Linked DNA regions of Bdellovibrio bacteriovorus str. Tiberius. The protein of the gene in region 3 interacts with the protein of the main gene of each other region in a pairwise test. Links are inferred from orthologs where the notes say so. Each region holds a gene or a part of one and is shown on either strand. Other genes may lie near its edges.

What was found.
Region 1: the proteins of BDT_RS15760 (region 3) and BDT_RS16420 interact in binary tests that used the Escherichia coli proteins (3 or more experiments, as listed by UniProt). The link is inferred for Bdellovibrio bacteriovorus str. Tiberius from one-to-one orthologs.
Region 2: the proteins of BDT_RS15760 (region 3) and mtgA interact in binary tests that used the Escherichia coli proteins (3 or more experiments, as listed by UniProt). The link is inferred for Bdellovibrio bacteriovorus str. Tiberius from one-to-one orthologs.

The regions. Positions count from the first base shown.
Region 1 is NC_019567.1:3,475,067-3,484,714, reverse strand. Bases 4,306-7,249 are described here. They hold BDT_RS16420 (transglycosylase domain-containing protein), read right to left. Parts: upstream 6,949-7,249; coding sequence 4,663-6,948; downstream 4,306-4,662. Other genes in these bases: BDT_RS19435 (hypothetical protein), read right to left, coding at 7,001-7,249; BDT_RS16425 (DUF6279 family lipoprotein), read right to left, coding at 4,306-4,608. In the rest of the region: BDT_RS16445 (TolB protein), read left to right, coding at 1-217; BDT_RS16440 (hypothetical protein), read right to left, coding at 278-2,251; BDT_RS16435 (2Fe-2S iron-sulfur cluster binding domain-containing protein), read left to right, coding at 2,468-2,728; BDT_RS16430 (MBL fold metallo-hydrolase), read left to right, coding at 2,814-3,755; more of BDT_RS16425, read right to left, coding at 3,772-4,305; more of BDT_RS19435, read right to left, coding at 7,250-7,273; BDT_RS18995 (co-chaperone GroES), read left to right, coding at 7,254-7,721; BDT_RS16405 (hypothetical protein), read left to right, coding at 7,732-9,141; BDT_RS16400 (hypothetical protein), read left to right, coding at 9,316-9,648. UniProt on the Escherichia coli protein: Cell wall formation. Synthesis of cross-linked peptidoglycan from the lipid intermediates.
Region 2 is NC_019567.1:2,937,376-2,946,910, forward strand. What follows is about bases 4,047-6,877. They hold mtgA (monofunctional biosynthetic peptidoglycan transglycosylase), read right to left. Parts: upstream 5,923-6,877; coding sequence 5,170-5,922; downstream 4,047-5,169. Other genes in these bases: BDT_RS13975 (AlkZ-related protein), read right to left, coding at 4,047-4,679; BDT_RS13980 (hypothetical protein), read right to left, coding at 4,689-5,096; gloA (lactoylglutathione lyase), read right to left, coding at 5,927-6,436; BDT_RS13995 (ATP-binding protein), read left to right, coding at 6,557-6,877. Outside these bases: multidrug transporter subunit MdtD, read right to left, coding at 1-417; BDT_RS13960 (ATP-binding protein), read right to left, coding at 464-2,128; ybaK (Cys-tRNA(Pro) deacylase), read right to left, coding at 2,252-2,746; BDT_RS13970 (CapA family protein), read right to left, coding at 2,780-3,925; more of BDT_RS13975, read right to left, coding at 4,011-4,046; more of BDT_RS13995, read left to right, coding at 6,878-9,196; BDT_RS14000 (DUF4360 domain-containing protein), read left to right, coding at 9,304-9,535. UniProt on the Escherichia coli protein: Peptidoglycan polymerase that catalyzes glycan chain elongation from lipid-linked precursors. May play a role in peptidoglycan assembly during cell division in collaboration with other cell division proteins.
Region 3 is NC_019567.1:3,331,846-3,341,489, forward strand. What follows is about bases 6,705-9,644. They hold BDT_RS15760 (penicillin-binding transpeptidase domain-containing protein), read right to left. Parts: upstream 9,196-9,644; coding sequence 7,213-9,195; downstream 6,705-7,212. Other genes in these bases: BDT_RS15755 (penicillin-binding transpeptidase domain-containing protein), read left to right, coding at 6,705-7,184; BDT_RS15765 (hypothetical protein), read right to left, coding at 9,197-9,532; rsmH (16S rRNA (cytosine(1402)-N(4))-methyltransferase RsmH), read right to left, coding at 9,513-9,644. In the rest of the region: BDT_RS15730 (LamG domain-containing protein), read left to right, coding at 1-1,422; BDT_RS15735 (hypothetical protein), read left to right, coding at 1,474-3,216; BDT_RS15740 (Crp/Fnr family transcriptional regulator), read left to right, coding at 3,339-3,785; BDT_RS15745 (UDP-2,3-diacylglucosamine diphosphatase), read left to right, coding at 3,782-4,537; BDT_RS15750 (RecQ family ATP-dependent DNA helicase), read right to left, coding at 4,544-6,136; more of BDT_RS15755, read left to right, coding at 6,330-6,704. UniProt on the Escherichia coli protein: Essential cell division protein that catalyzes cross-linking of the peptidoglycan cell wall at the division septum. Required for localization of FtsN.

The DNA.
Region 1 (9,648 bases), 140 kb from region 3 along the record:
GGCAGACCGTGTGTTCTTCCGCGCGGACAACGACAAGGACGGGGTTCTGAGTCTTTATTCAGTCAAAGGTGATGGTACGGGATTGAAGAATCACATGCCGGGGCTGCAGGGGAATACCGGGGTCTGGAACAGCGTCATGGCGACCTCCAACCGGGTTCTGTTCACCAGTGACGCCTACAATTCCCAGACTCTGGAAGTCTTCGTCGATACATTCTAAAAAAAATCCCGGATTGCTTTCACAACCCGGGACTCTTGAAATTCTGGTTTTACCAATCAACTACATCAATGGAGCTGGTTTGGTGTGAGTGCGGTACTCACCAGCGTCGTCAGAGAACAAACGCAGGTCGAAGCTGCGGTTGTGGATGATGTTCTGGATGTACATCAGTGAACGGTACAGGCTTTCTTCCGCAAATGTGCCGAAGCTGTACTGGATTGGTGTGGTGCCTTTTGCAGACAACACCATTTCATAACGCATCAACTGGTGCTGGGAAGTCTCTGGGACCAGGGACATCAGGAAGCCCACGCCACGTTCGCGCCAGATGCCGATTTCCTGCAGGTCTTCAAACGCCTCGAAGCGTTTTTCAACTGTGGTCGCCGGATTGATGATGATCTGCAGGCGCTCTGCGATGCGCTTGATGTCGCCCGTGAACGCTGCCATCCAGTTGCCAATCGCACCTTTAGGCGGGATCAGGCCACCGATGATCGGTGTGGAACGAGGACGGCTTTTGGTAGCGATGTATGCTTTGAACTTCGCTACAAAGGCTTCTTTCGTCATGTATGGCAGGTAAGCCAAAGCATCCGGATTGAAGAAGACTTCCTGTTTGAAGTAACCATTCACGATCTTGCCGTTTTCAAAGGTCCACAGGTGCCAAGGAACTTTGTTGTATTCCTGCAGGCCGATGGTTTCCTGAACGATCTTTTGGATCTCGCGGAAATCACGAGGGGAAACGTCACGCATTTTCATTTCGTTGCTGGAAGTCAGGGTCACGAAACGCTGAGGCGCCCATCTGCTGTTGGAAGTGAACAGCAAGTTGGAAGTTGCCAAAGTTTCTTCACCGAACAGGCCAAACAGAATTTTGGACTTTTTGTATTTGGAGAAAGTATCCAGCAGGAAATGTCTTTCCTGATCTTTCTTGTCGAAGGAAAGAACCTTGTTTTCACCGTAAGCACGGCCGGCCTCGAACTTCAGCAGGCTCAAAGAAAACTTGGTCTTCGCATCGCGGAACACGCCTTCAGAAGAACCTTTGAATACGCGGTCGATACGACGCTGCTGAGCCGGAGCTTGTGCGTCTTCCATCGTGATGGCTTCAACATCCGTCAGGTCAGCCAACAGCTGATTCTGAAGATCTTTGCGGGATGCCAGAGGATTCAGGATTTTAACATCCTTGAACATCACTTTGTTCTGCATCAGACCGTCGTAGGCCTGAGCCGCTTGCGCGTTGTCCAGGTCAAACACGTAATCCAGCATGATCACGTCGTTTTTCCCCAAACCAGCGCTGGCTTTCAATGGAACGAAGTTCAGCCATTTTTCGATGCGGTTGTCGATCAGGTTCACACCCAGAACTTCCAGGTCTTCCACTTCAACACCGGCATTGGCACCGACGCCTTCGCCGCGAACGGCGATCAGCTTCACGCGCATTTTATTGTCGGCCATACGGAACAGATGAACCATGAAGTTGCCGGACAGGTATGCGTGAGTGGATGCGCCCGCCTCGAAAGAACCTTTCAGGGTGTCGTAGCCCAAAGAAAGGATCAGACTGATTTTGCCTTCAAATGCCACGAAATCGCCAGGCACCAGTCGGGTGATGGCTTTTTCTGCTGTCAAAGGCAGGTTTCTCATTGTGTATGGCAAAGTCAGCAAAGAGTCTTTTTGGTTTTTGAACTGACGGGCAAAGATGATTTCAGTGCCTTTGTTGATACCAAAGCTGACCGGGCTGTCCATATCATTGATCAGGTCGCCGATGTCGACGCCGAAATCCATGATATATTTGTCGATACGAGTGTAGTAGCCGTCAACATAGGACGGTTCAGATTCGATTTTGTAGCGCAGGGAAGTGGAGATACCGTCGATGATATCTGCATTGACCAGGGTCAGGCTGCCGCTGATTTCCTGTTTTGCGACCTGTTTTTTGATTTTTTCCCAGGCATTGGCAGGTTTAAGAACTTCCCAACCAGCTTGAGCTGGGGAAGCGATCATCAGTGAAAGGGCTGCGGCCAAAGCGGCAGTCACAACACGTTTTTTGAGCATCATAAGCTCTCCTTACATACATCCTTGAATTAAACAGCGGTCATCTATGCCGCTCTGCGAGTTCCGTAACTTCGGGGCACGTTACAACCCGGCAAGAGTGGTAGTAAAGAATCTTTCAAAACACAAAGTAAAAACTCTAATGGGCCTAATTACCGGTAAATACCGCTTAGCAGTAGAAAGTATTTGGCGGTACAGCCCCCGCGATGATGTGATGACAGAATGAAGGTTAAATACATCCTCAATGGTCGCGAATATGAAGTCGAAGCAGAATCTGGACGCACACTTCTGGATGTGGCTTTGATCGCCCGTTTGAATCCACCGTACTCCTGTATGGAAGGGAACTGCGGGACCTGCGAAGCTCTGATTGAACAGGGGTTCACCTCTGAAAATAAAGAGGTAAGTCGAGTTGTTCGCACCTGTCAGGCTGTACCATCGTCTGAATTTGTGATTGTGAATTATGACAAAAGCCCGACCCAATAATATGTAGATTGATTCGTGTTTCTAAACAGTTCATCCTGTTCCATATATGTCGCTCACGGTAAAATTTTGGGGAGTCCGAGGCTCTTTGCCATCTGCACCTCCACCCACGGATTGGACTTATCATGTTGAAGGGGTTCTAAGGAACTTCTTCTCGGCTGGCTATCGCGATCCATCCCAGATTTCCCGCTATATTCAAAGTTTGGATGTGCCTCAGGTGGGCGGCTATGGTGCTGCCACGACCTGCGTGGAAATCCAAAGCCCCAAAGGACAATTGATCCTTGATGGTGGCAGCGGTATTCGCAACTTGAGCGAACGTATCATGACCGGCACCACCGGTCGCGGTAAGGGCCCGTTCCATATCTTCATGACTCACTTCCACTGGGATCATGTGATCGGTCTGCCCTTCTTTACGCCGAACTTTATCCCGGGCTGTGAAGTGCATTACTATGCCGTGCAACCGGAACTGGAAAAGCTGATCCGCGGGATCTTCCAGCGTCCGTATTTCCCGGTGCCGTTTGAAGCTTTGAAAGCCAAGATCCACTTCCATGTGATGGAACCGCGCAAGCCGTATCAGTTGGATGACATGACGATCACGCCGTACAAGCTGGATCATCCGGATCCTTGCTGGGGCCTGAAAGTGGAATGTGGTGGCAAGGCTTATGCTCACTGTGTGGATACCGAGGGCACGCGTATCACCCGCGAAGAGCTGGGTGAAGATCTGCCGCTTTATCAGAACGTGAACCTGATGTACTTCGATGCGCAATACACGCTGCCAGAACTGGCGGAAAAAGCCAACTGGGGGCATAGTGCCGCACAGGTGGGTTTGGATATCGCCATTCGTGAAGGCATTCAGAAAGTCATGTTTGCCCACCATGATCCGGGGGCACGCATTGAACATGTTCAGGAGCTGAAACGTCAGACGCGGGAATACTATGAATCCCGGCAGCGTTTCGCCTCGGCGAACCAGAACTCACTTCCGCCGGTGGAGTGGGACTTTGCCCACGAAGGCATGGAAATCAAACTTTAATTAAAAAAGGCGGGGTTCAACCCGCCTTTGCTATTTTTTCCAACTGTGCTGTTTTCTCATTCAGATTTTCAATCAGATTCTTTTTCTGTTTCAGGTCCATCGACCCCAGAACCGCGATCACCAGCTTTTGCAGCTGCTGTTTATATTCGCTGAAGGCCGTTTGATATTCGGGCAGATCCATGGCGGCTGGGTTGTTGTAATAGGTTTTTAAGAACTCTCTTTTGGCTTCAGGGGTGGTCATCAGCTGCTGATAACGGGTCAGGATGTGGGCTTTGTTTCGCGCCTTTAGTTCACCGGGAAAGGGTGATGAATCCAGGTGGGCATTGATCATGTCTTCTTGTTCTGAGGTCAGTGAACCCAGGAACATTTCAAAGTATTCGGTGTACTTGTTGCGCATTTCTTTGCGGTATTTGGAAGTCTGATGGAACTTATCCAGATCGGCTTGGGTTTTCTTTTCAAATTCCCGCGCGAAGGTGGCTAACTGCCTGGGTTCTGTCGAGGAAAGGAAGCGTCCGGCGGTGCCGGCAAAGCGGGCGTTGATCTGTTCAACATCCCTCAGGAAAAGATCAAAATAGAAGCTGGTGCGGGATGAATCTAAAGTCCCTTTTTGCACCTCTTTCTGAAGTCCTTTGAGTCGTGCGATCCATTGGGGCAGAACCTCGGATTTGATTTCACCAAGATCCTTCTGCACGCCGTTTTTAAGGTCCCGGCTTTGTGAACTTGAAATATCAAAATAGTCATCAACCTTTGAAGCAATGTAGGTGTCAGCCCACTTGAATGCGATACCAAAATGATTGCAACCCGTCAGGGTTGCAGATCCGGCAGACAGAATGATGAAAAGAAATTTGTTCATTCATCAATTCTATCAGACGAAGCCGTGTTAGCCGCGCTGGGAGCGGTTTTCAGATCAAAGGTCGGGGGATTTCGCCTTGTCAAACACGAGTTCCACTTGAGTTGGGTCACCTTCCTTGTAGGCATTTAAAGCCTCAAGAGTCTTTTGATCCAGCATCACTTTTTCCGTGTTTTCCGGCCATGGGAAGTCATCTGCCGGGAACCGGGTGCCGATCTTTTTCATGAACTGAGTCCACACCGGGACCGCTCCGTTAGAACCAGTCAGCTTGTGCGGAAGATTGTTGTCATAACCGACCCACACTACGGTGGTCAGATAAGGAGTAAAGCCCGCAAACCACGCATCCTTGTTGTCACTGGTGGTGCCGGTTTTGCCCGCTGCCGGATTGAAGAATCCATTCAGAGTGATCGAACGAGCCGTGCCTGACAAAATGGTTTGTTTCATCATGCTGACCAGACTCGCCACTGCGGCAGGATCGACGGTCGCTGTCGGACGGGGATCGTGCACGAAGACTTCCACGTTGTCCGAATTTAAAGCGCGTCTGATAAAGGACAGTGCTGGCTTTTGCCCCATAGCTGCCAGGGTCATATAGCTTTGCAAAACCTCTTTCGGATACATTTCAAACGCACCCAAAGTCATCGCCGGGAAAGATTTAAGCTGCGAAGTCACACCCATTTCATGGGTCACATCAATGACGTTCCCCAAGCCTACCGCCAGTCCCAGGCTGGCAGTGGCAGCGTTCAGGGAATTTTTCAATGCATAGAACATCGGAACTGTGCCGAAAAATTTCTTGCCATAGTTTTCCGGGGACCAGGCCTGACCTTCATACTTGTAAGTGAACTTTTCATCGTTCAGCAAAGTCACCGGGGTATAAGGCTCGCCGGTTTCGGTTTTGTTCAGCAGGGCCGTCAGGTAAACGAAGGGCTTCATGATCGAGCCGATCTGGCGGTGACCATCGATGGCGCGATTAAACTGGGTCATGCGGAAGTTTCGGCCGCCGACAACCACGCTGACCAAGCCTGTCTGATTGTTGCCGACCAGAACGGTGCCTTCCAGGGAATGACCTTTGGCTTTCAGGCCCGAGATGTGTTTGTTGTTTTTCTCCAGGTTTTCCAGATGGCCACGCAAAGAATTCTGCGCGGTTTCCTGTGCTTCCAGATCAAGACCGGTATAGATTTTCAATCCATCGGGGCTTAGTCCCTGAGTCGTCAGTTGCTTGCGAACTGCATCCAGATAGTACGGTGCTGTTTCGGAAGCAATCGTTCGCGGGGCGCCCGGAAGTGGCTGGCGATCGGCTTCGTCAAACTGTGCCTGAGAGATGTAATCCAGGCCCTTCATTTTCGTGAGCACCAGATTGCGGCGGCGCTCGGCGTTTTCAGGCTTTTTGAATGGATTGTAAAGACCCGGGCTGTTCACGATCGCCGCCATCAGCGCGCATTCGCTGATATTCAGATCGGTCAGTTCTTTGCCAAAATAGTAGCGAGCGGCCGCACCGTAACCCCGCACTTGGAAGGCGCCGTTTTGGCCCAGATAGATCACGTTCAGATAAGTTTCCAGAATCTGGTCTTTGCTGAAGCGGGACTCCAGCAGCACGGACATGATGAATTCCTGATACTTTCTTTTCAGGGTTCTTTCGCTGGTCAGGAAATAGTTCTTCACCAGTTGCTGAGTGATGGTGCTGCCCCCTTGGGCCCGGCGACCGGAAGTGACGTTTTTTACCAGGGCGCGGAAGATGCCTTTGAAGCTGACTCCGCCATGTTCCAGGAACTGGGCGTCTTCGATGGACATCACTGCATTGGAACACATCGGTGGTACTTCACCCAGAGTGACAGTTTTTTGCATCAGCGGTTCGTTGCCGATATATTGAGCAAGAAGGGGAGCCTCGCTGACGGCCTCTTGCACTTCTTCAAAGGGGGCGCCCTTGAAGATGCGGGAAATCAAACGGTCTTTTTGCACCACCAGAATCTGAATGGAGCTGTCCACGTCCTGAGTGCGGGTGTCTTGCGTGACCCAGCCGATGCAAGCGTCCTGATTTTCATCCAAACCCACCTGCAGACGGGCGGCGCACTGCTCGCGTGTGGCAATAAAGTAATCTCCGGACAGCAGTCGTTGATCGAACTCGCGACGGCGATAGTTCTGACGCAGAAGCTGTTTCTCGATGTCAGAGATCTGGATCAGACTGTGTGTCTGGAAAGTCGGTGGAGCTGCGTAAAATTCAGTCGGAACGATGAACTTTTTCGATTCCAGTTTGGCAGTCAGTTCTTTCTCGAGCGCAAAGTACGAATAAGCGCCAATGCCAAGCCCGCAGATGATTACAAGCGTCAGAAGGATTGTAAAAGCCAATAAAATAGTCTTTAATCGTGGTCGAATCATAGATGACAGAGTAGTACGAAACTCACTCGGTGAACAACCTTTGAAAATGTTTTTCATAAGTTGCCTTTGTGAAAGGATTGTTTGTGGCTAAGAAGAAATCTTCTGCTAAAAAAGCCAGTGTAAAAAAGGTCGTTAAAAAGGCCGTCAAAAAAAGCGGTGTAAAAAAATCTCCTGCAAAAGCCGCTAAAAAACCAGCTCCCGCAAAAAAGAAAGCTCCTGCCAAGAAAACGGCTGCTAAAGCACCAGCAAAAAAAGCTGCTGTGAAGAAGCCGGCTGTGAAAAAGGCCGTTGCCAAAAAGCCGGTCGCTAAAAAGGCTGTGAAAGCTGGCAAACCTGCGGCAAAAAAGGCGGCAGCGAAACCAGCTAAAGCAGCAGCTCCAAAGGTTGCTATGCCGACCGCTCACTTGGTGCGTGAATCTGCCCCTGTTAAAAAACTGGATTTGAGTGGCTTTGTCACTCCATTGGACGACCGTCTGATGGTTCAGGTTTCTGGTGCCGAAAAAATGACCGCGGGTGGTTTGTATATTCCTGACTCTGTGGCTGACACTTCCGGGAACATGCAAGGTTTCGTTGTGGCTGTTGGACGCGGGCACATGAATAAAAAAGGCCATGTGCGTCCGATGGATGTGCAAGTCGGGGACAAAGTTGTGTTCTCTGAATATGCCGGTTCTAAAATCAAAATTCAAAATGAAGACCTCATTATTCTGCGTGAAGCGGATGTGATGGGCGTGGTTTCCAAGTAAAGGAATAAAGATGTTGAAAAAGAACTTTTTGAAAGCATTGGGTCTTTCTGTCGCATTGGCGACTCCGGCGGCTCACGCCCTGTCTTTGGATTGGAGCGGTGGTTACCGTTTTGAATGGACTGAGATTGATCGTCCGTCTTTGGGTTCTCCGACGGAAAGAAAAGCTTACGGCACCAACTATCTTTATCTGAGCCCGACTGTGATCGCGGCAGACGGTGTGAACGTTGTTTCCCGTTTTGATATCCTGAACAGCGCGGATTATCCAAATTCTCAGCTGGGTGAAATCTGGGGTTTGAACTCCAACACGGCTGCGGCTTCTTCCACGAACCAAGGTTCCACCAATGTTCGTGTCAGCCAGCTTTATCTGACTGTGAACCAGGAATACGGCGCTTTGGTTGTGGGTCGTGCTCCGTTTGAGTTCGGTTTGGGTATGACTTACAATGCCGGCAAAGGTCTGTTCGACCACTGGTATGACACTCGCGATATCGTGGGTTACAAAATCGTGGTGGGTGACTGGTTCTTCATGCCGTCCTTGGGCCGCAAACAGTCCACTGGCTACGGTCAGGGTGGTTCTATCTCCACAATGGGTTTGCACCTTCAGTATGAAAATGCAGAAAACAAAACCACTTTGGGCGTTTATCAGGAAACTTCCAAAGGTGTGAAAGAGGCTTTGGGTTACCAAACTCCGGATCAGGTTGAAGCTATCGGTGGAGCAGGCGCGACTGTTGGTGAAAGCATGAACGTTCAGCGCACCAACGTGGTGTTTGGACGCGGTTTTGATTCCTTTGGTTTCAAATTGGAAGCCGGTTTCCAGAGCGGTGAAACAGGTGTTTTGACCGCAGGTGGTGATTCTGTGTCCTTGAATGGTTTCGGTGTGGCTTTGGAATTCGAAGTTCCAGCTAAAGAATCCAAATGGGATTACAGAGTTCGTGCCGGTATGGCGACGGGTGAAGACGGTGGTTCTTCCGGTTTCGGTGGTTATGCCTTCAATCAGAACTATGATGTGGCGATGTTGTTGTTCAATCATCGTTTGGGCATGAAAGACTTCCTGAATACCAACGCTTATCGTTCCAATCCGAACCTGACTGTTGGAAATTCTGCGGATGATGAATACGTGAGCAACGCAATTTACCTTGCTCCATCCGTGAACTATGCTTGGTCCGAAAGAGTCGACCTTCGCAACACTCTGGTTTATGCACAATTGATGCAGACCCAGAATTCTTCTGTTGATTCTACAAAAGATCTGGGCCTAGAATGGGATATCGACGTGGTTTACAAACACAGTGATAAAATTCAGTGGGTGAATCAGGTCGGTCTTCTGTTCCCAGGCGAAGCTTGGAAAAACGGGTCTGGAGCAGACGGAAACCTGGATAACGGGTTTACATTTGGATTTGCATCTAAAGCCGCCATCAGCTTTTGATTACAGCACGATTGCAACTTGTACGACAGCTTGATGACTACTTGAAACATCTTGTTTGGTGGTGAGCAGGGCCCGGGGGGCGAAAGTCCCCCGGGATTTTTTTTGCCTTAAAACATCATAGACAACGCTCCGGGGATTTGTAATATCAGGTCTGCAACCGAAATCGGAGGTTCTATGAAAGCGTTCTTTGGATCCATCGCGACTGTTTTGTTGTTGGCAGCTCCTGCCGCCCAAGCCTGGACCGAAGTGGCCTACGAAACTATCTTTGCTAATCAGCCGACCTTCCAGCAGATTATTTTGCGTAATAGCAAAGCCGAATATCAGGAAGTCATGGTTCAGGTCATGAACCCCAATGGGGCCCGCATTCAAAGAGCCGAAATTATCACCGAACAGGGCTGGTCCAAACCGGTCTGGAGACTTGAAGGCGACTACCGCTTCGGCATGCAGCGATCCGACGTTTTTCAAAAAGCTAAAATCAGATACTTCCGTACCTATCTGACGACTCTT
Region 2 (9,535 bases), 400 kb from region 3 along the record:
CAAAAACTTATCCGCCGGGAACGCACGAAGCACCGCCAGACGTCCTACCGGAAGCAGCAACGCCCCACCCGCCCCTTGCAGCACGCGTGAAATCACCAGTTGCGGTAACGTTTGAGAAAACGCACAACACAAAGATCCCAAGGTGAAAACCAGGATCGCGCCCAGATAAACCTTCTTGGTTCCAAAGCGGTCGGTGATCCATCCCGATGAGGGAATCAACAATGCAATTGTCAGGGAGTAAGCAATCACCACGGATTGCATGTAAAGGGGGCTTTCCCCCAGACTCTTCGCCATCCCCGGCAGTGCGGTGTTAACGATGGTGGAATCCAGGGTCTCCATGAAGAAACCAATGGCGACCAGCCACAGTAAAAGATTTTGGGATCGTTCGTCTGAATTCGCTGAAGCAGCAGAGGCCATAAAAACTCGATTTCTATGATTCCCCTGATCTTACAGCAAGTGCGTGTCAGCCACAATCACTGCGCGAATGCGTATAGTTCGCACTGTTAAGTTCCACCAGACTGCGAATCAACTGAGGCACGGCAAAAGGTTTCCCCATAAAAGAGTCAAACCCTTCGCCCAAGGCCTTGGTTTCGCTGCCTTTATCCACAAACGCCGTCAGGGCAATCATCGGAACCTGTCGGGAAAAGCGTGTTTCCCCGGCGCGTATCCGATGCGCGAAGGAAAACCCATCTTCACCGGGCATACTCAGATCACACACAATCAGATCGAACACTCCTTGAGACAGCAGGGCTTCCTCGACCGAATCTGCCGCCACAACATCTGCGCCGTTGATTCTTAAGACCGTTTCCATCACCTGAAGTGAGTCTTTATCATCATCCACCACCAGAATATGAGCCCCTTGCAAAGGTTTGGTGTTGCGCGATGGCGCCATCGTGGCCGCCTCATTGACGATTTCACCCTGCTTGTTCCAGGCGGGAATTGAAAATGAGAACTCCGAGCCTTTGCCTGTGCCCTCGCTGCGCGCGATGATCGTGCCTTGATGCGCTTCCACCAAGTGTCGGGAAATTGAAAGCCCTAAACCCAAACCGCCAAATTTTCGCGTGGTCGAACCATCGGCCTGACGGAATCTTTCAAAAGCCTGGGGAATGAAGTCTGCATCCATCCCCACGCCTTCATCTTTCACCGACACGGAAAAGCTTGGCCCCTGACGAATCACGGCCACTTCAATGCGGCTTTTGGCGTGTGAAAATTTGATGGCATTGATCAGCAGATTATTGACGATTTGCTTCAGACGCTCGACATCCCCTTGAATCATGGCGGTCGCAACACCTTTGACGATCTCGATATGGATGTCCTTTTTTTCGGCCATCAGCCGAACGGCATCCACGGCCTGATTTACCACATCAACCAGATCGACCGGATGTTTTTCCATGTGAAAACGTCCCAGCAGAATGCGGGATGAATCCAGCAGGTCCTCGATAATGCGGGTCTGATTGCGCGCATTGCGTTCGATGGTTTCAAGACCCAGTCGCGCATCCTTGTCCCCGGGACTTGCCTCCAGCAGAATTTCGGCCCAGCCCATAATGGAATTCAAAGGTGTGCGCAGTTCGTGGGACACGGTCATCAGGAACTCATCTTTGGAGCGATTGGCTTCTTTCAGTTCTTCAATGCGTTTTTGCAGATCATTATAGTTGTTCAGATTCTCGATACTGACCGAAACCGAATCTGCCAAAGCTCGCAACAGTTCGCGCTGCTCGTCGGTGGGAACTCTTTGGTCTTTCCAGTAGGTGCCGATAGCCCCGATGGGGGCTTCCCGTCGAATGGGGGTCATCATCATGCTTTTAACAAAGGTCGGACGATAGGCGTCCCAGGGAACGCGTTCGTCGCGATAGATGTCTTCGATGATCACCGTTTCTTTGTGCAGCATGGCCCAGCCAGAAACGCAGGATTCCAGCGGAAAGCGCTGCCCCTTCCACAAGGGACTGATGGCGTCCTCATCGGCATAGAAACAGAAATCCCCGTCTTTTAAAACAAACGTGGCTCCGTCTGCATCGGCAATCACCCGAGCCGCGGTCCGCACCAGCTTTGTGATTTCATCCAAAGACCGGGTCGCAGACAAGTTCTGAATCACTTCCACAAGCTTTCTTACACCGCCCTCATAGGACATGAAACCTCCGAACAAGCGCTGGTTTCAGCCTATGTGGGTTCAAAAAATTGTCCATCAAAGACAATCTTGAGAATCTTGAAGATGTAAACAAACAAGAAAACAGCTATTCAAAGGCCATTGTAATCAAGAAGCTTTAACACCAACCTGCACCAACGTGGGCTGCAAAAGCCGTTGCACTTCCTGGGGCTTCATTGAAACCAGGAATCCGCGCTTGCCCCCGTTGATGAATATCAGATCCAGATCCAGAATGGTTTTTTCCATATACACCGGCATCTCGCGCTTGGTTCCAAAAGGCGACGTGCCACCCACCTGATAACCCGAATGGCGGTCCGCCACTTCCGGCTTGCAAGGTGAAATCGTTTTCACACCCAGTTCGCGCGCCAGTTGTTTGGTGGAAACCTGCAGATCCCCATGCATCAGAACCACAAGGGGTTCTTTCTTTTCATTTTCCATAATCAGGGTTTTGATCACATGATGCTCGGGCACACCGAGCTCTTTTGAAGAGTGAGACGTTCCGCCTTTTTCTTCATAGGGAAAAAGATGTCCGGTGTACTGCACGTCATGCTTCTGCAGTTCACGAATGGCCAGAGTCACGGGGAATTTGTCTTTGTCGCTCATGGATTTAAGTGTAACCCCGAAGGACGGTGCAAATCATTCACTTTTCGTGCACAGATGAGTCATCAGGTCCCCGGCAACATCCAAGCGACGCTCTTGACCGTACATACTTGCAACGTGATCAAAAACCGCCTGATTTTTCGTGACCGGATAAATCTCGGTACCGTCGCGATATGTCGGTGTGTAAGAAGCACCAAAGATCTTCACCCGCCCCCCGGTTCGGGCCAGCCCCAGATAAACCACCAACCCGGTTTTGCGAGCCAGGCCTGCCTGGCCTGCCACAAAGTTCCCCAGTGAATATGCCACCAAAGTTTCACGCCCGTCTTTGGTGACATATTTTTCCCACGGCTGCAGCACGTGGGGATGCGAACCAATGATCGCTGTCACGCCAGCGTCAAGATAACGTCGCGCAAAGGCTTTCTGACGTGAATCCGGAGAATGCTTGTATTCCTGCCCCCAGTGCGGCAGCAGAATCAGCGCATCAACACTGGAATCCGCGGTGATGCTTTTAATCAGATCAACCATCTTGTCCGGATTCTTATAACAGAACAGCACCTGATCTTTGCTGTCGTTGTGACCGTTGCTCATTTCTGTACAGCCCAAAAAGGCCACGCGGAAGCCTTCGATAGAAACAATCTGATGAAAAGCTCCGCTGCGTTCTGATGACATGCGAATTCCCACCGTGGGAATTCCGACATTGCGTGCGGCCCGGATGGTTTTATCAATTCCCAGCCAACTGCGATCCAGCGAATGATTATTGGCCACCGTCAAAAGATCGTAACCCGAACGATACAGATCCGACAAAATGCGCGGATGATAGTTAAAGGAAAAATTAGACCCCGAATACACGACCTCGTCATAGATGAAACCAACGTCCCCGTGATCCTTGCCCCGCTTGTCGACCCCCAGGGCCGCAGGGCCTTCCAGATTCCCGACTGAAAAATGGGCTTTCATCATCAAGGGGTCCGTGCGCCGCCAGATCTGATTGAAATGCTGAGTGCCGTTGACGACCGCCCGGTACAAGGCTTCATGCACCAGAATGTCGCCCACAAAGGACAGACCTATGCGGTCCTGCCCTTGCTGACACTCGGTTTGAAACCTGACTTGCGGGGCCGCCAGCGCGCCTGAGGTGTGAATGAAAAGAACCGAAATCAAAAGAAGAATGAAGTGATGTCTTTGCATGACATCACTTTTTACTGATTTTAAAACGGAGGCAAAAGAGGGCTGCGGGTTCTGAAGAAATACAGCGCTGGCAACAGGCAGGAAACTAAAGCTGAGAGCTGCTTTTCACCATCTTCTGCGCGTATTTGAAAAACGGATTGTCAGAGCCCAGCTTGTTTTCCAAAAAAGCTTCCGCCTTGTCTGGATTGATGCTTTGGGATTGCAGCCACAGGTCTTCAAACAGATTTTGGGCCGCGGCCATATTCAACGACGGGAAGCTGGAATCCTGCACTTCTCCATAACCCACCACAAACAGATAGTTCCACAGGGGCTTCATCGCCCGATTGTAATGGCTTTCCATCAATTTGCCCTGCCAGCCCAGGTTTTCCTTGATCACCTTGGTTGATTGCGGGGAATCCAGTAAAAAACTGTCCAGAGCTTCCTGACTGGAACGCGGCAACTGAATGCGCCCCTGTGAGCTTCCCAGATACGCCAGCATATTCAGATAAACTTCTTTCGAGAAAAAAGTCGCGCGGTTGCGGAACCACTTGGCATAGATGACTTCTTCACTGCGCGAAAGCTCTTCACGCAAAACCCACATTTCCACCACGCGGTTGTCACCATCCTGGTCCCATTCCCAGCGCATTTTCGTGCGCGGGTAAAGTTCGGACCACAGACTGGCGGGCTCTTTGCGGTTTTCCAGCGGATACACCAACAGGCATCCGCGTTCGTTGATTGCCTTTATCATCTGGGCTTTTTTCTTGGTTGAACTCATGGGGAAATTCTAGTCTGCCAAAGCGTCCGGCGCAACCCTGGCTTCGAAGGCCGGGGCCCCCGCCTCCAGCCACGCTTTCAGCAGTTCATACTGACGCACGGTCAGCATGCCCCCCAAAGGCATGCGCTTTTCGACGATGGCGGCCTGATAAATTCTGGCGGCATTGAAGCTGGCCTCTGCATAGGAATCCAAAGCAACGCCCCCGCGGGTGACTCCAAACAGATGACTGTGACAGCGATAACAGCTGACAGAGAAAACCTCGGCATCCACATTCGGGTAGTGCAGCTCTTGCGGGTCCACGGGCTTTTGCGGATTGGTGTCCGGATCCTTCGAACTGTCCCCGCCGGAAGAGATCGCTCCGCAGGCAACCAGTCCCAGTGTCAGCAGCAAAAGCACATACCGGACAAGATGGTGCATAAATCCCCTTCTGACTTAGTCAAAGTCTTGGGGATTTTACTGATGAAGGCAATCTGTCCTTCGACGCTGGATTTTAGTTGGCGGATTCGTCTTCTTCGCTGTCAAACTTCAGATCCAGGAAGTCCAGCACAGAAGCATCGGCCGCTTTGGGAATGGCCGGAGCCACACGATTCAAAATGCGGCGCTGACGGCCGACAACATAGTTGGAAGGGCGATCAATACGGAAGCGGCGGGGATTTGGCAACACCGCCGCAATCAAAGACGCCTGATACGGATTGATGTTGCGGGCACTGCGCTTGAAGTATTTCTGTGAAGCCGCTTCGACTCCGTAAACTCCGGGGCCCAGCTCGATCACATTCAGATAAACTTCCATGATGCGTTCTTTGGGCCAGGTGAATTCAATCAGAATGGTAAAGTAAGCTTCAAAACCTTTGCGAACCCAGTCACGCTGAGGCCACAAAAACACATTCTTGGCCGTCTGCTGAGTGATGGTGCTGGCACCTTTTTTACGCTTGTGGGTTTTGTTGTACTTCATCGCCTTTTCAATGGCGTCAAAGTCAAAACCGTTATGTTCAAAGAAGCGATAGTCCTCGGCCTTCAGCACAGCCTTTTGAACAGAGGGCGAAATCTCTTCCAGCGGAACCCAGTCCTTGTGAATGCCGACAAACTCTTCACCCCACACCGAACTGACCGAACGAATCACCATCAGTGGCGTCAACGGCACCGGAACGAAGCGATACAGCAAAACGAATCCCAGAGTGCTCACCAAAAAAAGCAGCACTGCTTTCAAGATCCATTTTCTAAGAGTTTGCCAACGATTGCGCATGTTTTTACAGAAGACCTGGTTGAACCACCTCAATCCAATATTGATCCGGATCTTTGACAAAAGCGATGTTTTTCATACCGCCCTCTCCCAGACGTTTTTGGAAGTTCACACCCAGGGATTCAAAGCGGGCACAGGCCTGCTGAATGTCCGGGACTGAAATACAGATATGACCAAAACCGCGAGGCTCGGTGTTGCCGTTATGGTACGGCGTGGTTTCCTGCTCTTCGGTGCCCCAGTTGTGGGTCAGTTCAAGGACTGCTTCCCGACCAAAGGCATAACGGGCATTGGCTTCATTATCGGTGGGAACATTGGTGCCTTCCGGAACATATGCCAGGAAGAACAAGGAAAACTTCCACTCTGCAAAATCAAGCTTTCGTACCAGTGTCATCCCTAAAACGCGGGTATAGAAATCCAACGAAGCTTTAGGGTCTTTGATCCTAAGCATGGTGTGGTTGAAAACGTATTGCTGTGTTTCTTTGTCGGGGCTTGCGCACACCCCAGGGATGTTTGACATGGAATTCTCCTAACCGTGGTCTATTCATAACACGCTTTTGACAACAGTTCAAAAAGGCATTTGGTAGAGGGTAAATAGGTATAGATTGTTTCCCCTCTGGAACATCGTTAAAATGGACTTATGTTCCACCGACTTTTAAAGACCTGGGCCTTTCAGACCTTTCTTATTTTCGTTCTGTATTATCTGACAGGACGACTGGGGCTTTTGCTGGCTTTGCCACCGGGTTATGCGTCATTGGTTTGGCCCCCATTTGGTATCAGTATCGCAGCGCTGTTGCTTTTTGGAGTCAACCGCTGGCCCGGGGTTCTGATTGGCGCCTTTCTGGTCAATGCCCGCCACCTGGAAAGTATTTCAAATCTGCTGCTGCCACTGGGGATTTCAGCAGGAAACACGCTTTCAGTCATCATCGCCGCTCTGCTAATCCGACGTTTTCTCCATTTCCCAAAACGCTTCTATCTTGAACGCGAAGTGATTCTGTTCCTGTTCTTATCCGGGCCCGTTGCGGCTTTGTTCAGCGCCGGCTGGGGTGTCGGACTGCTGTATTTCAACGACCTGTTGTCGCAGAAAAATATTCTGATGAACTGGATTCACTGGTTCGTCGGCGATGCCATTGGGGGCCTGATCTTTGCTCCGCTGGCTTTGATGTTTTCAACCCAGTCGCGCCGCTACTGGCTTAAATCTGTCACCAAAGTTCTGGTGCCGGTGTGCGTGGCGTTTGCGCTGATTCTGTCTGCCTCTCAGTACCTGACCCACTCGGAGCAGGAAAAGCAGGCTGGCGAATTCACGCGCAAGGCCGAGTTCACGTTCAATGTTCTGGAAAAGGACTTTAACGGCAACATCGACATGCTGATTTCACTGAAGAGCTTTTTCGACAGCTCAACCACCGTGACCCGTCAGGAGTTCCGTGAATTTGCCACAACCCTGCATTCGCGCCGTCCCGAGGTTCAGGCACTGGCCTGGATTCCTTACGACCGCACCCAGCCTGAAAAATTTCGCATCGAATACATCGAACCCAGCGCACTGAACAGCAAGATCCTGGGTTATGACTTTGGCACTCATCCGGATCGCAATGCCCTGCTAAAAAAGGCACTGGATAAAAAACGCATCATCACCTCCAGCCCGCTGGAGCTGAATGAATTCAATCACCCGGCCCGCGGCATCTATCTGTTTCTGGCCATTGGCCGCCCTGAAGGAGTGCTGCTGGAGGTTTTGCGCCTGGATGGTATTCTGCGGGACCTGACCGATGTTCTGAATGATCCCAGCTATCGTGTTTTGATCGAAGACGTCACCAATACTTCAGCCCGTGAACTGATGGTCGACACCCTCACGGACACCGCAAACGACTTCCATGCGGACTTCAAATGGAGTTCCCATCTGGAGGTCGGCGACAGGCAGTGGGAAATCACGGTTCAACAGGACACGTCCCTGCGCCAGGGTTCGGCATTTAATGCCGCCGTGTTTTTGCTGACCTCGCTGATATTTGTGTTTTTGATCTGCGCCCTGCTGCTGACCATCGCCAACCGCATCATCACGGTGGAGGAAATCGTTGATGAAAAAACCCAGCACTTGATTGATCTGAATGTGCAGCTGAAAAAGGCGTCAGAAACAAAATCCGAGTTTCTGGCCAACATGAGCCACGAAATCCGCACTCCGCTGAACGTGATCGTCGGCATGTCTGACCTGCTGGAAGAATCCCCGCTGAATGATGATCAGAAGCACTATGTGGAGATTTCCAAAAAAGCCGGCCACAATCTTTTAAGCATCATCAACGACATTCTGGATATTTCAAAAATCGAAGCCGGCCTGGTGACACTTGAAAAAACCGAAGTTGATCTGCACAGTCTGGTGGCCGACATCACCGAGATGTTTGAACTGAAGGCCCGCGAAAAAAATCTGGAACTGACTGTTTATCTCAGCGAGGACACCCACAGTATTTTCATGGGTGACCCGACCCGCATCCGCCAGGTGCTTTCAAATCTGATCAGCAACTCTTTGAAGTTCACCACGGACGGTTCAATCCGGGTGGAGCTGATGAAGAACCAGACCGAACTGGACGGCAATCTGATTTTCCATGTCAGTGACACCGGCATTGGCATTCCGCGCGACAAGATCCCACAACTGTTCCAGCCGTTCACCCAAGCCGACTCAACTATCACCCGCAAGTTTGGCGGCACGGGTCTGGGGCTTTCTATCTCGAAACGACTGGTGAAGATGATGAATGGTGACATCACCATTGAAAGTGAACTGCACCGCGGAAGCCGTTTTTCATTCAGCCTGGAACTGCCTTGGCTGCGCGATGTGCAGGAAGAAATGCAAAGTCCGTCCGAAGACAGTGGCCCGGCATCCACCGGAACCCCAACGACGCTGGAACCTTTGTCCATTCTTATAGTGGATGACACCGATGACAACCGTCTGCTGATCAAGGCTTACTTGAAAAACACCCCTCACCAGATCACCGAGGCCAGCAACGGACGCCAGGCTTTGGAGCTGGCACAAAAGCAGCGCTTTGATCTTATATTGATGGATATGCAGATGCCGGTGATGGATGGTTTTACCGCCACCCAGAAGATCCGCAAGTGGGAACAAGAACACAAACAACCGCCTACGACTATCTGGGCACTCACCGCCTTTGCCTTGAAAAATGAAATTGATCGCAGTCTTTCCGTTGGTTGCAATTTGCATCTGATCAAACCCCTGCGTAAAGCCGACCTGCTAAATCATATTCAAAAACTGAGCGAAGAACGACACCAGTCTCGCTAGTGCGTCATGACAGAGGTGGAGCCACGCTGCCACCGAAAGCGCTGGCCCGGCCCTTGCTATATGGATTCCCAGGTGACCGATGTCACCAGTTTCTGGGGGGAAACATTATGATCTGGCGGGGAATCACTTCATTACTTGGAATGTCTCTATTAATGTCTGCACCGGCAGCCTTGGCCCAAACGCCACCAGGCATCCGCATTCACAGCATTCAGGCAATTGGTACTGGATGTCCGGCAGGCACTTACAACGCCACGATTTCTCCGGATGCGCAGACGTTCTCTTTGCTTCTGGACAATTTTATCGCTGAATCCACCATGCAACGCCCGATCGTTCGCCTGA
Region 3 (9,644 bases):
AACAAAACGGCGAACTGGCCGGCTTTGACCACGGCAGACTCGATTGATCTGTCAGGCTTAAGTGAAGTCACCCCTTGGCGCAATGACGGGGTTTCATTGAAAAATGCCCTGCACTTTGATGCTCTTCATGACGATCAGGGTTTGCCGTTAAGTGTTGCCAATCTGGGAACGACTCAAGATCTGCGCCTGTCCTATTGGTTCAAACGCGACAACGCCGACAGCAAAACGGCCGTGCTGGCCAATCACGCCAATGGCACTTTGCAAAGCCGCCATTGGATCGGTGTTATTTCCAGCAGCTATACGGATGGCGGATCAGAAGTCGTTTGTGATGATCCGAATGCAGCCAACGGCGGATGGATGTTCGTAACGACCCAAGTGACTGCTGGCAAGCTGAAGACTTTCGTCAGCGGCCGCGAAGTGTGCAGTCAGAATCTGCCGGCGACGTACAATTTTTCTTCGCCCTTAAGACTGGCGCCCCGGGTTCAGACCTTTTTCCCGTTCGCGGGCCAGATGTCTGAAATTGCCGGCTACACCCAGTCCACCCCGACCGAAATCTTTCATGATTTCACCGCAACGGCGGAACGCTATCGTCCGGTGAAAGTGGGCGCCATTACCTCCAGTGATTTGGTTTTGCACTGGGATGCCGCCAATGCTGATCGCGGCATGGCACCTTCAGCAAGCGCACCGGGTTGGTTGGGTTGGTTTGATCTGGCTCCGAAAGCTTTGACCAAGATCATGGGCGGATTTGATGGCAATGCCTCTTCAGGCTTTGTGACTCCAACCGCCGCGACGGCCCACATGCAGTTTGATGGTGTTGATGACTACATTCAGGTGACTTCGCAAGCGGACCTTGCAGCCCTGGGCCCGGCGTGGACCATTGAAGCGTGGTTGCAACCCGGAGCCGCCTTGGGCGTGGACAACAACTTCCCGCCAAATGACGTGCGCCACGATTTGTTTAAGACCATCTTTGAAAAAGCGCAGTACGACAATGGCAACAAGCTTTCCCATGGCCTGGGTCTGCGTCTTGGAAAAAACAATACCGTCGACGCTTTTTACGTGAACAACTATGGTTCGACCGACACCGTCTATGGCGGAATCAGCCTGAATGCCAATCAGTGGTATCACGTTGCTGTCAGCTTTGACAAAGCCACATCAACATTAAAAAGTTATGTCAACGGCGCGCTTGAAAGCTCCAAAGTCGTCAATATCAAGCAGGACTCCAACAACGTGGCCCAAAGCGATGGCGATGTTATTGGCGGAATGTCTGATGGCTTTGTCGGAATTCCTTTTGACGTCGATGGCCGCCGCCGCTTCAACGGAAAGCTGGCAGTGTTGCGCGTTTACCAGAAATCCTTGGCAGACAGCGCCTTGAAAGCCCACTGCCTTGCGCAGAAAGACCGCTACGGCGTGACCTGCGACTGATCCTTCCCAATTGCAACGTGACAACAGGAACGCATGAGTCAATATAAGTGCATGAGACAGCTCATCCTTATTTCTCTGCTATTGCTTTCAAGCCTGGCCTTTGCTCACCGTCTGGTGCTGGAAGATCCGTCGGAAGTTCAATCTCTCGAAGAAGGTGACTTCAACCTGGGGGCCGTTTTATTCCGTCTTCCCGGCGCCGATAATAAAAAACTGCTGAAGCACCCCGCTTACAATTCTTTGGTGACTGATCTTGAAAAAGACCTGGAGGCCCTAAAAACACAGGATTCCAAACTGGGCGTGGGCATGAACTATGTTCATCGCCTGTTTGATATTCGCTGGTTGAAGTCACCGGCGGCAAAATTTGAACTGGTGGGTGTCGTCAACCGCATGGATCGCACCGTGTTCAATCCCGGCACCTGCGGCGAAGTCCGTTTGATCTATCGCCTGTCCTATGCAAAAACTCAGAATCAAACTTTGATTCAGTCCCGTTTGCCGATGACCCTGAATGCCGTCTTTAAACTTCCAGCCACACCCCTCTGTCAGGCCGTCGCCAAACAATGGTCCTCTCAGCAAAAACCTCCGCTGAAATCCTGGGTGACACTGGCGAATCTGAAATCTCTGGAAGTCAATTTGCAGGCCGTGCGCTGGCCGTCGACGATTCGTGGGGATATGGGTGGCCATGCTGAATATTTCCTGCGAGTGTACCGCCTTAAAAACAATTCTTTCGTGCCGACGGCGATGGAAAACACCCCGGACGTGGCCCGTCTGCAAAATGATTCTGCTTTGCGCGCGGAACTGCTGGCTTGGATTTCGACCCCGGAAAACATCAAGGCGCTGGATGCCGGAACTTTAAATATTCCAGAAAAGTTTCTGACTACCAAAAGTTCTTCCTTTGCTTTGCACGGGATGAACCGTCTGGCCAACCGTCCGTTTGATCAGATATTCAAAAAAGACGACTTTAAAAATCTGAAACTGACGGATCTGGAAAACATCTATGGGCCATCCTCGTTCCGTCGCCGATTGAATGATCTTTCGTGCGCAGGCTGCCACCAAGGGCGTACGATTGCGGGCTTCCATTTTCTGGGTAAAGATCCTGAATCCACGATCTTTGCCAATTCCATTTTTTCCTCCCAATCCCCGCACATGATGCAGGAACAAAAGCGCCGTCAGGTTTATTTCCAAAATATCTTCCAGGGAAAGACGCCTGACAGCTCCCGTCCGTTCTCGGAACGCGATCCCCAAACCCCGGGGCCCATGAATGCCCACTGTGGCCTGCCGGGTTCGGAATACCAGGCTTGGACCTGTGCTGCGGGTTTAAAGTGTGTGGCCGTGGTAAATCCTGAAACCTCCAAAGAAATCGGCGAATGTCTGCCGGAACAACCGGTGGCGGGCAATCCTTGCGAACCCGGAACAATCACACAAACCGCGCACTCGCACAAAGATCAGATGAAAGCCTCTGCTCGCACAGCGTGTGCCGGTCATCAGGTCTGCCAAACCACGAAGGTCGGATTCCCGGGTGGAATGTGCTCAGGTGGTTGCGAGAATCTGAGGCCGGGTGAAGCTTGCGGCGCGATCGCGATTCTTCAAGGATTCAATGACTGTCTGGCACGCAATCGTCCGTTCGGAGAATGCCTGGCGCAAAACACTCGGCCCGCGGGACTGCAAGCCTGTGACGACAACACATCCTGCCGTGCCGACTACATCTGTAACAAGACCCAGTCCGGAAAAGGCGTCTGCATTCCACCTTACTTCCTGTTCCAGCTGCGCGTGGACGGCCATCCCAAACCAATCTAAGTTTCTTTTCACAGACGAAGGGCCCATTGCGGCCCCACTGTCTGCACCCTCTTGCGGTACCTACGACCAGACCGATTCTTGCTCGGTGGAATGGTCAAAAATCCTTGATAACCTATGACCCTATGTTCAATTCAAAGGCTTCCAAGGGCAAAAAATTTATCGACCAGCAGGTCATCAAGCTGGCCGACGGCGAAATCCTTTTCCGCGAAGGGGATCTGAGCCGCGAAATGTACATCGTGCAAAAAGGCGCCGTCGAAGTCTTTAAAAGAGTCGACGGCCAAACGATGATTTTAAGTCGCATCGACCGCGGCAGCATGGTGGGCGAAATGTCTTTGCTGGAATCCCTGCCAAGATCCGCCTCTGCACAGGCCGTGGGTGAAACCACCCTGCTGATGTTTGATCCGGGAAGTTTTTTACTGAAAATCCGTCGTGATCCGACATTTGCTTTTGAGCTGATGAAACAACTGAGCGGTCGCATCCGTCAGACCAATGAAAAATTGATCACACTGATGGCGGCAGAACAATTTTCAAAAAATGCTCTGCAAGAAATCACGGAATCCTCTTTATGATTATTGATGTCACCACCGAAAAGATGGTGGTCATTTCAGATCTGCATTTGGGAAATCCCTTTTCCGAAGCCAAAAAATCCCTGATCGAATTTCTGTACTGGGCAGCAGAAAACAAATATGACGTCTGCATCAACGGCGACGGACTTGAGATTGCGCAGGTGTCCTTTCGTAAAATGGCCGAAGACGTACCCGAAGTCTTTCGTGCCGTGAAAGCTATCACCAAAGCCGGCAACCGCGTGTTCTATGTCGTCGGCAATCATGACATTGTTCTGGAAAATTTTCTGGAAGACTGGGGTCCTTTGACCCTGGCGCCATTTTTAAATGTTAAGTGTGGCAAACAGCGCATTCGCATCGAACACGGACACCTGTATGACCCGTTCTTTGTAAAGCGCCCGGATCTGTACGAATTTTTGACCTGGTTGGGTGGATTTGCCCTGATGGTCAGTCCCCGAATTTATAAAGCCTGGATCAAGTTTGAAGAATTGAAATCCCGCCTGCGCCGACGCTTCCGTGGCAGCAGCGAAGTCCCGTGCCTGCCCGGGGAACATCCGGATTTTGTGATTGCCGCCGAAGAAATCTGCTCGCGTGGCTTTGATGCCATTATCTTTGGCCATACCCACCATCCCGGCACCATTGATCTTCCTCAAGGAAGATACTTCAACAGCGGCTCCTGGATGATTTCACCAACCTATATTGGCATCACAAATCAAGATGTGGTTCTGAGTCAGTTTGAAGCTGACAAGGGTCTTTAGCCGCCTTTAACGGCGGCGCGTAGGATCGCCCAGTTCCGCCAGAATATCCCAGCCGAACTTTTCAAGTTTGGAATCCCCGATGCCATAGATGTTTTTCATTTCATCCAGGGTGCGTGGATTTTTAACCGCCAGTTGTCTCAGGGTCAGATCACCAAAGACCACAAAGGCTGGCACGTCGAGCTCTTTCGCTTTCTCGCGTCTCCAGCGCTTCAAAAGCTCCATGCGTTTTTCCTGAATCTCATCCAGCACGATATCATCGGTGTTGGTGATTTTCTTGGATTTACTCGAAGCTTTTTTCAGCTTGGTCACAACCTGATCCATCTTCGCCAGCGGAGTCACAGACTTCTGGATACGACGGGCTGATTTCGGGTCACAGCTGTCGCAGTGACCACAGCGCTCGATACGCTGGGAATCCTTGTAGTAGGTCAGAATCTCGGCGTGACGGCATTCGCCACCTTCCGAGTAGTTCACCAGGGCGTCCAGGTTTCTCCAGCGCGCGTCTTTGATTTCATCCGGCGCTTCAGAGCTGTGAATAAAGAACGACTGAAGTCCTTTGTCTTTCTTGGAATACAAAGTCAGACAGGTGGAATGCTCGCCATCGCGGCCCGCACGGCCCATTTCCTGATAAAGAGCATCGATATTCGCCGGGATCTGGAAATGCACCACCAGGCGCACATCCGGCTGGTCGATCCCCATGCCGAAAGCATTGGTCGCGACCAGAATACGCAGGTCCCCTTTGGCATAAGCTTCCTGAGTGCTGGTGCGAACATCTGAAGTCAGACCCGCATGGTAATAGCCCACACTTTTTCCGAACTTCTTTTGCAGGAAGGAGGCGATGCTTTCAGTCACCTTGCGGGTGCCACAGTAAACGATGATGCGGCCTTCAGGTGTTTGTTTGATACTTTGAAGCAGCAACAGCATCTTTACGTCTTCGTCTTCACACAGCTCAACTTGATAGTAAAGATTGGAACGATAGAATCCGTGAACCATGCGTTCAGGCTTTTGCAGTTTCAGGTGTTTGGAAATATCATCCAGTACCGTCGGCGTTGCTGAAGCTGTCAGGGCCAGCACCGGAACATCCGGGCACAGTTTTTTCAAAACATTCAGCTGTGCATATTCTTCGCGGAAGTCATGCCCCCATTGAGACACGCAGTGAGCTTCATCAATCGCAAAAAGACCCACCTGGCGGTTTTGCACCCAGCGATGAAAGCCCTCTTTCTGGGCGCGCTCCGGGGATAGATACAAAACGAATGCGCCACCTTTGTTGATTTCGGCAAACACTTCACGTTTGTCGTCATCACTTTGTCCGGAATGAAGGGCGCCCGCCGGAATGCCATAACGGCGCAACGACGCCACCTGATCCTTCATCAAAGCAATCAATGGGGAAATAACAATGACAAGTTTTTGCGTGGCTACGGCGGGATACTGATAACAAAGAGATTTGCCGCCTCCGGTGGGAAGGACAGCCAGAACATCACGGCCGCCCATCACCGACTCGATGATCTCTTGTTGCCCGCGTCGGAAACCGGAAAGATTGAAGTATTTTTTAAGGTGGTTTTCCTGCGGGCTGACGGCGATTTCCATAAACGACACTTTCATTCAAAGACCCCCTGATTTCAACAAGATTGCACGGCTTCTTGTGCTGCCGCGCAAACAGGCAGCAAATACAAGACAATGCTCTAAGTGCTCTAAATTCCAAGGGAGTTCCCGGTCGTTTCCGAATTCCAGTCAGAAAGATTTTGCAAGACCCGCCAGGTGATTTATGCGAACCTATAAATTCGAAGGAGTTTTTATGAAGGCACTCTCATTTCTAACGATTCCTGCGCTGCTGCTGGGTTGTTCCTCCCCTGCCCCGAAAGAGGCTCCAGCCAAGGAAACAGCGCCGGTCGCAGCCGATCCTTATCCGGACAAGGCCGTCTGTTTTTTGCTGATTGATGCACAAACCGGCCAGATTCAGAAGTCCGTCAATGAAGAAAACTGTCAGGTGCAGCGTCCGGCGTGTTCGACTTTCAAGGTTCCCTTGGCGGTAATGGGCTTTGATTCCGGGCTGTTGAAGAATGAAAATACAAAATATAAATGGAACGGCAAAAAGCACTCCATCCCCGAGTGGAACAAAGATCAGACGGCCGCTTCATGGATGAAAAACTCGACGGTTTGGTATTCTCAGGTATTGACCGGCAAAATGGGCTTCCAGAAACTGCAAAGCTATCTGCGCAAGTTTGATTACGGCAATCAGGATATTTCTGGCGGCATCAAGACCGCGTGGCTGACTCCGGCTTCATTCACTCCGGATGAAAAGGGATTCTCTCTGCGAATTTCCGGATTTGAGCAGACTGACTTCCTGAAAAAGCTTCTGGCCGACAAACTGCCTGCGACCAAGCGTTCACAAGAGCTGACAAAGAAAATCATGTTCCTGGAAAAAACCCCGAAGGGTTATGATTTCAGCGGGAAAACCGGCTCAGGTTATACAGATGCAACTTTAAAAAGACGTATCGGCTGGTTCGTGGGATTCATCAAAACACCTGATCGTCAGTATGTCTTTGCAACAAACTACATCGACACCGTGGACGTGGAAAATGCCGAATTCGGCAGCCGCCTCGCCAAACAACTAACCATCAATCTGCTAAAAGAAGAAAACCTCTGGTAAGAAAAAAGGCACCTTCCGGTGCCTTTTTCTATTTCATGATGACGGTGATTTCTTTGCTTTCTGGGACTTGCGAACCTGGGATCGGGAAGACTTCGCTGACAGTGCCCTGCCCTACGAACTTCACCTTCAGATCCTGACCGCTGACTTTGCGAAGAACTTCGCGGGTGGTCAGGTTCATCAGATTTGGAACAGTGTCGTCAGTCTCAATGTTCGTGACTTTGTCCAGTTCGTTCGCGGTCAGCAGCGTTCTTGGAGCTTCAGCTTTTTTGACCACTTTCGGTTCGGAAGCCACTCGGCGGACTTTCGGATTTACTGTGGATTCTTCAGCCAGCTGCAAAGGAGCAATCCCTTCTTTGCGAACCGCATAAGATGCGATTCTTGAGAACACCGGAGCTGCCACCGTCGCCGCATAATAAGATTTGCGCGGGGAATCCACCGCCACATAGATCACAAATTTCGGATCATTGGCTGGAATGAAACCACCGAAGCTGGAGATATATGCGCCACGAAGGTAACCACGGCCATTCGGATTTACTTTTTGGGCAGTTCCTGTTTTACCCGCCACCATGAAGCCATCGACACGGGCATTGCCGCCAGTACCGCCCTTGGTGGTCACACCCAAAAGCATCGCGCGCATTTGTGCGGCTTGCTCCGGGGAAAGAATGCGGCGAATGGGTTTTGGCTGAACTTCAACCAGCTCGCCCGTTTCAGCATCACGCATACTTTGTACAATGTACGGAGTATTCAAAACTCCACCGTTGGCAATCGCCGCAAAAGCATTGGCAATCTGCAAAGGTGTCGTGGAAATCCCGTGACCGAAAGAGATATTGGAAAGCAAGTGCTGTCTCCAAGGAAGCCCCTGCACCATACCGCGGGCTTCACCCGGCAGATCCACACCCAAGCGCTGACCAAATCCGAAATCAAGCAAGCCCTGGCGCAAACGCTCCTGGCCCATCTTGAAAGCAATCTTGGTCGTACCGACGTTGGAAGACACAGCCAGAATCTCGGAAACAGTCAGGTCCTCGAACTTCTCTCTGGTTTCGGCTTCTTTGATGATGCGGTCGCCAACTTTAAAACTGCCTTTTTCACAATAGAACTTTGTATTGGGCTGGATCAGACCGTCACGCAAAGCTGCGGCGATCACAAAAGCCTTCATCGTGGAACCCGGTTCAAACGCATCGGTCACAATTTTATTACGACGATATTCTGATGGAGCCTTGGCCGCTTTGTTCACGTCAAAAGTGGGAGCAGAAGCCAGGGCAAGAACTTTGGAAGTCTTCGCATCCAGAATCACACCCACTGCATGGTCGGCTTCGAACTGGGAAACCGCATTGGCAAGTTCGCTTTCAAGGCGGTACTGCAAATCGGAATCCACGGTCAGCTTCAGCTCCGTCCCTTCCGGGTTTTCAATGAACATCAAACCATCATTGATCAGCGGACGGCCGCGGGCATCGCGCTTGACCAGAACTTTCTTTTTATTCCCGGTCAAAGCCTGATTGTAACCCAGTTCAAGACCTTCAAGCCCCTGACCTTCACTGCCCAGGAAACCCAGGGTTTGCGCCAGCAGGGTTTCGTTCGGATAAACGCGGCGCCACTCTTCAACGAATGAAAGACCACGGATGTCCCAGGATTTGATTTCGTCGGCTTTATCCTGTTCCAGCATACGCTGAATCCAAACGAAGCGGCGGTTGCCGTCTTTGATTTTCGCATAAACGGATTCAGGCGACTGATTTAGAACTTTCGCCAGCTTCCGGGCCACCTGTTTGCGGTTTTCCAGAAGTTTCGGATCGGCATACAGCGAATAAGCCGCAGCGGACATAGCCAGGTCACGGCCATTGCTGTCAACAATCGCCCCACGGCGTGCTGGCAAAGACACCTTGGTTTGGAACTGACGGTTTTGCAAAGCATTCAAACGGTCGTTGGGAAGAAATTGAAGATAGGCGGCGCGCATCGCCAAAGCGGACCACAACACCAGAATTCCGACGAAGATGACAACAATACGTGATTTCAACTTACAGATCCTTTTTTGCGATGCCTTTTTCAGCCACAGTATTCATCTCGGAAGCCAACGGGCCCGTCAGATGAATGATCTGATTGGCCTGAACTTTTTTAAGCGTGAATTTTTGCTGTGCCACGGAATCCAAAAGCTGGGGACGCGTGACTTTTGCCAAAGAGATTTCCTTGGTGCGTTTTTCTTCCCAGACTTTTTTGTGTTCGCGGGTCAGCTTTAGAACGCTGTAACCCATACGGCGCTCTTCCATCTGCAGGAACACGATTGAAAACAAAGTAAAGATGACAATAAGAATACTGAAGAAAGGTTTAAGCTGCTTAAAGTTTTGTGAGCTCATCCTGAGCACTCCTCTCGAATATTCTCAGCTTCGCAGAGCGGGAGCGAGAATTTCTGTCACACTCTTCCTGAGTGGGAACAATTACTTTCTTAGTCACCGTGCGGCCCAGATC